Regions from separate parts of the Microbacterium suwonense genome, predicted to be linked through region 1. Evidence: predicted binding sites of a transcription regulator. Region 1 holds the regulator's gene; the other holds the start of a gene.
The links. The regulator LexA, encoded in region 1, represses DNA repair genes until DNA is damaged. The targets are predictions, from matches to a motif close to TCGAACANNTGTTCGA.
Positions count from the first base shown of each region.

Region 2: the regulator LexA is predicted to act here: its motif matches at 2,435-2,450, upstream of recA (recombinase RecA).

Region 1 covers NZ_AP027728.1:386,218-390,200, forward strand. Annotated here, with positions in the region: gene metE (5-methyltetrahydropteroyltriglutamate--homocysteine S-methyltransferase) at 1-1,016, shown strand, start outside; gene lexA (transcriptional repressor LexA) at 1,138-1,824, opposite strand; gene QUE33_RS01980 (hypothetical protein) at 2,131-2,427, shown strand; gene QUE33_RS01985 (LysM peptidoglycan-binding domain-containing protein) at 2,424-2,516, shown strand; gene QUE33_RS01990 (histidinol-phosphate transaminase) at 2,557-3,648, shown strand; gene hisB (imidazoleglycerol-phosphate dehydratase HisB) at 3,645-3,983, shown strand, end outside.
Region 2 covers NZ_AP027728.1:1,089,410-1,093,009, forward strand. Annotated here, with positions in the region: gene miaB (tRNA (N6-isopentenyl adenosine(37)-C2)-methylthiotransferase MiaB) at 1-374, opposite strand, end outside; gene QUE33_RS05570 (regulatory protein RecX) at 459-1,184, opposite strand; gene recA (recombinase RecA) at 1,187-2,236, opposite strand; gene QUE33_RS05580 (DUF3046 domain-containing protein) at 2,483-2,704, opposite strand; gene QUE33_RS05585 (helix-turn-helix domain-containing protein) at 2,721-3,029, opposite strand; gene QUE33_RS05590 (CinA family protein) at 3,201-3,600, opposite strand, start outside.

The DNA of each region.
Region 1 (3,983 bases):
TGAATCTTCCCGCCCTGCCGCTGACCACGATCGGATCGTTCCCGCAGACCGCCGACATCCGTCGTGCGCGTGCGCAGTTCGGTCGTGGTGAGGTGCCGCAGGACGACTACGAGGCCTTCCTGCGCTCCGAGATCGACCGCGTCGTCGCGCTGCAGGAGGAGCTGGGCCTGGACGTGCTCGTGCACGGCGAGGCCGAGCGCAACGACATGGTGCAGTACTTCGCTGAGCACCTGGACGGCTTCGCGGTGACCGAGCACGGCTGGGTGCAGTCCTACGGATCGCGCGCCACCCGTCCCTCGATTCTGTGGGGCGACGTGTCGCGCCCCGCGCCGATCACCGTGTCGTGGGCGGCGTACGCGCAGTCGCTGAGCGCCAAGCACGTCAAGGGCATGCTCACCGGTCCGGTGACGATCCTGGCATGGTCGTTCGTGCGCGACGACCAGCCGCTCGCCGAGACCGCCAACCAGGTGGCACTGGCGCTGCGCGACGAGATCGCCGACCTCGAGCAGGCCGGAATCGAGATCATCCAGGTCGACGAGCCGGCGCTGCGCGAGCTGCTGCCGCTGAAGAAGGCCGACCAGGCCGCCTACCTGGACTGGTCGGTGCGCTCGTTCCGCCTCGCCACCGGCGGCGCCGCGGCAGGCACGCAGGTGCACACCCACCTGTGTTACTCGGAGTTCGGCGTGGTGATCGACGCGATCCGCGCGCTGGACGCCGATGTGACCTCGATCGAGGCCGCGCGCAGCCGGATGGAGGTCGTCGCCGATGTGGCGCGATCCGGGTTCGACCACGGCGTCGGGCCGGGCGTCTACGACATCCACTCGCCCCGCGTGCCCAGCGTCGACGAGATCGAGCAGCTGCTGCGTCGTGCAGTGGACGAGCTGCCGCTGCAGCAGCTCTGGGTCAACCCGGACTGCGGGCTGAAGACCCGCGGCTACGACGAGACCGTGGCATCGCTGCACAACATCGTCGAGGCCACCCATCGCGTCCGCGAGGACGTGGTGGTCCCCGCCTGACCCGTACTCGCGGCGAGACCCTCGTCAGCGTCGAGACCCCTCCTGAATTGCGAGATCCAGGAGGGGTCTCGACGTTCAGGAGGGGTCTCGGCGGAGTCAGGTGAGAGGAGCCTGGGCGCGGTCAGACGGCGCGCAGCACCGCCACCACCTTGCCGAGCACGACCGACTCGTCACCAAGGATCGGCTCGAACGCAGAGTTGCGGGGCAGCAGCCAGATGTGCCCGTCGCGGCGCCGGAACGTCTTCACGGTCGCCTCGCCGTCGATCATCGCTGCGACGATCTCGCCGTTCTCGGCGGTGTTCTGCGTGCGCACGACCACCCAGTCGCCATCGCAGATGGCTGCGTCGATCATCGACTCGCCGCTCACCTTGAGCATGAACAGATCGCCCTTGCCGACGAGCTGACGGGGGAGCGGGAAGATCTCCTCGACCTGCTGGTCGGCGGTGATCGGCACACCGGCTGCGATCTGCCCGACCAGCGGCACCAGCGCGGCGTCGCCCACGGCCGGGGAGGTGTCGGCCGGGCTCTCGGTGCTCGTGCCCGGCAGATCGATCAGCACTTCCATGGCGCGGGTCTTGCCCGGGTCGCGGCGCAGATAGCCGCTGAGCTCCAGCTGGCCCAGCTGATGGGTGACGCTGGACAGCGACTTCAGGCCGACGGCGTCGCCGATCTCGCGCATGCTCGGCGGATAGCCGTGCCGCGCGATGGAGGTCTGGATGACCTCGAGGATCGCCAGCTGCTTGGCGCTCAGGCTCTTGCGCCGACGGGTGCGCGGAGCCTCGGATGCGGGGGCGGGGATGTCGCTCATCGGTGCTCCTTCGTTCGAGTCGACCGGGGCGGGATCCGCGCCGACGCGGGTGCCCGGTTCGAATGTCGGTGGCCAGTGGTGTGCTGTCCGTATCGAAACCGTATCCGATAGAACGCGGAAAACGGAAGATTCGTTCGAGCGAGTCGACGAAATGGTCGCCTGGATTTCGAAGAACGCTTGACAGATGTTCGAGATCGAAGATAAGTTCGGAACGTAGCTTCGCATTCGGCATCCCCGGCCGGGTGCCGGATGCGAAAGCTGCACCACTTCCGCCGGGCGATCGGCGGACGAGAAGAGGAGCATCAGATGAGCACCATCAGCATCCAGAGCCCCGCGATCCTGCGCGCCTCCGCCGGTGCCGCCGGGCGTTCGATGCGCACGACCAGGCTGCGTATGACCGCGCGCGGCCGCCGTGTGTTGGCAGCCGTCGTCGCCGCCCCTCTCGCTGCCGGGATCGCGTTCTCCGTGATCGCGGGCGGCTCCGCCCTGGCCTCCGGCGAGCACGGCGACCCGGTCTCCTTCGAGACGGTGACGGCGCTGCCGGGGAGACCCTCTGGTCGATCGCCACCGAGACCGCACCGGGTGTGGACCCCCGCGTCGTGATCGACGACATCATGAGTCTGAACAACCTCAGCAGCGCATCGATCCAGGTCGGTGACGAGATCGCGATCCCCACGCAGTACTCCCGCTGACGCCGTCATCCGGCTCTCGGCAGACGTCCCGCGCTCTACCATGGGAAGGGTGACCTCTCTCGACGAGCTGCCCCTCCGCGACGACCTTCGCGGGCTCACTCCCTACGGTGCGCCGCAGGCGCCGCTGCCGGTCGCGCTGAACGTCAACGAGAACACGCATCCGGTGCCGGAAGCGGTCGTCGGCGAGATCCTCGATGACGTCGCTCTCGCGCTCAGTGAGGTCAATCGCTATCCCGATCGGGAGTTCACCGAGCTGCGCGAGGCCCTCGCCGACTATCTCGGGCACGGGCTCACTGCGGATCAGGTCTGGGCGGGCAACGGCTCCAACGAGGTGCTGCAGCACATCATGCAGGCCTTCGCCGGTCCCGGGCGCACCGTCTTCGGCTTCGCGCCCACCTATTCGATGTACCCGCTGATCGCCCAGGGGACGGGTGCGCAATGGGTCGCCGGCACTCGTGAGGACGACTACTCGATCACGCCCGAGAGCGCGGCGGAGCAGGTGGCCGCAGCGGATCCGGATGTCGTGCTGCTGTGCTCGCCGAACAACCCGACCGGAACGCCGCTCGGACTCGACGTGATCGAGGCCGTGTACGCGGCGGCGCGCGGCGTCGTGGTGGTCGACGAGGCGTATCACGAGTTCGCGCCGAAGGACGCGGTATCCGCACTGTCGCTGCTGCCGGGGAGCCCACGACTGGCGATCTCTCGCACCATGAGCAAGGCGTTCGCATTCGCCGGGGCGCGGGTGGGATACCTCGCCGCCGATCCCGCCTTCATCGACGCGCTGCGCCTGGTGCGTCTGCCCTACCACCTCAGTGCTCTCACTCAGGCGGCGGCGACCGCGGCGCTGCGAAATGCCGGCACGATGCTGCAGATGGTCGACGAGATCGTCGAGCAGCGCGACCGGATCTCCGCGACCCTGGAAGCACTCGGCTACCGGCCGCACCCATCGTGGTCGAATTTCGTGCTCTTCGGCGGGGTGGACGACCCGAAGGCCCTCTGGCGGGCGCTGTACGACCGCGGTGTGCTGATCAGGGATGTCGGCATCCCCGGCCACCTGCGCGTCTCCGCCGGCACCGAGTCCGAGACCACGGCCTTCCTGGAAGCACTTGCGTCGATAGGATCAGCATCATGAGCGACACCCGCCCCGCCCCGCAGCCTCGCACGGCGCAGCGTGCCCGCAGCACCTCCGAGTCGACCGTCGAGGTCGAGGTGAACCTCGACGGCACCGGCCGCAGCGACATCAGCACCTCTGTGCCGTTCTTCGACCACATGCTCACCGCGTTCGCGAAGCACTCGCTCACCGACCTCACGGTGCGCGCCACGGGCGACACCCACATCGACGCGCACCACACCGTGGAAGACATCTCCATCGTGCTCGGACAGGCCATCCGTGAGGCGCTCGGCGACAAGTCGGGCATCGCCCGCTACGGTGACGCGCTCGTGCCGCTGGACGAGGCGCTCGCGCAG
Region 2 (3,600 bases), 700 kb from region 1:
CCGAAGACGACGTCGACCCAGGGCGCCTTGTCGAGGACCGCCTGCTGATCCATCTGCGCCAGGCATCCGCCGACGGCGATCTGCATCCCCTCGTGCTTGTCCTTGCGGGACTTCAGATGCCCCAGAGTGCCGTACAGCTTTCCGGCCGCGTTGTCGCGCACCGCGCAGGTGTTGATGATGACGATGTCGGCGTCCTCGCCGTCGTCCGCCCGCACATACCCGGCACTCTCCAGCGAGCCGGAGAGCCGCTCGGAGTCGTGCACGTTCATCTGGCAGCCGAAGGTGCGGACCTCGTAGGAGCGTCGGCGTCCGTCGGCATCGATCGCGGCCGGGGAGGGCGCGATGATCGTCGGTTCGGAGGAGAGAAGAGACATGATTCCGCCATTCTACGAGCTGTGGATGCGAAGGGCATCGAAGCAGACCGCTCGGCTCCGGCTCTTGATGCTGGCTGGTGCCGATCAGTCGGATTCCACGAAGCGCACTCCGCTGCGCCCGCTCCCCGCTTCGCTCAGCGCTGTGCGCGCCGCATTCATCGCGACGGACCCCGCATACCCGCGCCTCGCGAGCTGGCCAAGCAGGCGCCGCAGTGCGGTCTCGGGTTCGAGCCTGGTCATTGCGGGCGCCTTGCTGCGAGCGTACTCGAGGGCCCGATCGGCATCGTCGTCGGGCAGCTCCTCCAGAGCCTGCGTGATGATCTCCCGCGGGATCCCCCGTTGCGACAGCGCCCGCGACAGCGCGATCCTCCCCTGCCCCTTGCGTTCGACGCCCGAGGTGACCAGCAGCTGAGCGAGGGTGCGATCATCGAGGTAGCCACGGTGGACGAACTCGTCGATGATCTGCTCGATCGATTCGCGATCGGCCCTGCTCTCACGCAGCACGGAGCGCGCCTCGGACACCGACAGCTGCCGGCTGCGCAGCCTGCGCACCAGCACCTCCTCGGCGCGGCGGCGGGCCTCGTCCGGGTCCTCTGTCGCGTGATCCGGTGCCTCGTTCGTCACGTCCTCCGCGTGTGCGGTAGGCAGGGCGGTCACGCGTCCGCGGCTCTCCGACAGCGCGGAGCGCCAGAGCCCCTCGTCGCCGGTTCGACGCGGAAGATCCGGTCGGGTCTCCCCCGAGTCACGGTCGGCGCCGAAGATCGGGATGACGGGGGCGAGGTGCTCCTCGCCCCCGTTGCTGTGCCCCATGATCACGCCGGACGGCGCTCGGCGAGCTCGTCAGCCGGCGCCTCGGGAACAGCCTTCATGCCGATGCCCAGCTTCTGCTTGATCTGATCCTCGATCGCGAGGGCGATGTCCTCGTTCTTCAACAGGAAGGTGCGGGCGTTCTCCTTGCCCTGTCCCAGCTGATCGCCGTCGTAGGTGTACCAGGAGCCGGACTTCTTCACGATGCCGTGCTCGACGCCGAAGTCGATCAGGCTGCCCTCACGCGAGATTCCGACACCGTAGAGGATGTCGAACTCCGCCTGCTTGAACGGCGGGGCCATCTTGTTCTTGACGACCTTGACGCGAGTGCGGTTTCCGACTGCCTCGGCACCGTCCTTGAGCGTCTCGATGCGCCGGATGTCCAGGCGAACGGAGGCGTAGAACTTCAGCGCCTTTCCACCGGCGGTGGTCTCGGGCGAGCCGAAGAAGACACCGATCTTCTCACGCAGCTGGTTGATGAAGATCGCGGTGGTCCTGGTCTGGTTCAGACCGCCGGTCAGCTTGCGCAGCGCCTGCGACATCAGTCGAGCCTGCAGACCGACGTGCGAGTCGCCCATCTCGCCCTTGATCTCGGCCTCGGGGACCAATGCCGCGACCGAGTCGATGACGACCAGGTCGATCGCGCCGGATCGGATGAGCATGTCGGCGATCTCGAGCGCCTGCTCACCGGTGTCGGGCTGAGAGACCAGCAGCTGATCGATGTCGACGCCGAGCTTTCGCGCGTACTCGGGATCGAGTGCGTGCTCCGCATCGATGAATGCCGCGATGCCACCCGCCCGCTGAGCGTTGGCGATGGCGTGCAGCGTGAGCGTGGTCTTTCCAGACGACTCGGGGCCGTAGATCTCGATGATGCGGCCGCGCGGCAGACCTCCGATGCCCAGGGCGCTGTCCAGGGCGATCGATCCGGTCGGGATGACCTCGACGGGAGCACGCTCATCGCTGCCCAGTCGCATGATCGATCCCTTGCCGAACTGACGCTCGATGTGTGCGAGTGCGGAATCCAGGGCCTTCTCGCGGTCGTCGGTGGATGGCATGACGTGCTCCTCAGTGTCTCGAATGCTGCCGCCTGTAGGCTGTCGCGGCCGCTCCGGGATGGATCGACTCTGCGACAAGGCGCATGGCTGGTGCCACGTCATTCACGGTAGAAGCAACCACCGACATCGGCTCGGGATTGCCCCGTTCTGTGGAAAGAAATCACACCAGGACCACTTGTGCAGAACGATACGCGCACGTCGAACAGATCTTCGACGACACGCCGCGCGCGCCGATCGGAGATTCGTTCAGCGTCGGCGCGGCTCCAGGCGCCCCACCCCGTAACGGCGCTCTGCGGGCACGTCCGCCTCGTCGCACAGCGCGAGCCAGATGTCGCGTGGCGGCACTCCGGCCTCCAGCGCCTCCAGCGCCGTCGTTCCCAGCGCGCCGAGGATCAGGTCATGGGTGAGCGCCGTCGCCCGTCCGCCGAACTCGTCGTCGACTGCGCGCAGGAACTCACTGCGTCTCATTCGCGTCGAGAGCCGATCAGTGCAGCGACAGTTCGGGCTCGACCGAGGCGACCAGATCGTCGGGAACGACATCCGGGAAGCCGCCCAGACCTTCGAGGACCGAGATGCGGTCGCCGACTTCGCGCATGATCGTCGAGATGGGGATGTCCAGTGCATCGGCGACCGAGGCGAGGATCTCGCTGGAGGCCTCCTTCTGGCCGCGCTCCACCTCGCTGAGGTAGCCGAGCGCGACAGACGCCTTGCTCGCCACCTGGCGCAGCGTGCGCCCCTTCTGCAGGCGGAAGTCCCGCAGCACATCGCCGATCTCCTGTCTGACAAGGATCATCGGAACCTCCTCTCCTCTCCAGCGGTTGAATCGACATCCGAGTGGATCGCCAGTCTAACCCGACTGGCTGATGCTGAATCTACTGTTTCTCGCTGTGCTTCCGTTGTGAGGGGATTTCTCATGGTGTGTCGAATATTGAGCACACTCGTGTCAACCAGACCTTCGCATCCGCTATTCCCGCAGTGTCGCGAGAGCGAGCGCGAACGCCGCTGCGGTCGCCTGCGCGCGGATGTCCGCCCTCGACCCGGTGAAGACGTGCGACGCCGATCGTGTCCTGCCCGGAACTGCCACGCCGATGTGGACGGTACCGACCGGCTGGCCGTCGGGCGAGTCGGGGCCGGCGATCCCGGTGGTGGCGATCCCGGCATCCGCCGCCTGTCCGTCCACGGCCACCGCATGTCGCACACCCTCGGCCATCTGCACGGCCACCTCCGGATGCACGGGCCCGTGCGCGGCCAGCAGCGTGGCGTCCACGCCCAGCAGCGTGTGCTTGAGGGGCGTGGCGTAGGCGACGACCGCTCCCCGCAGCACGGCGGATGCGCCCGGCACCGACACGATCTCGGATGCCACA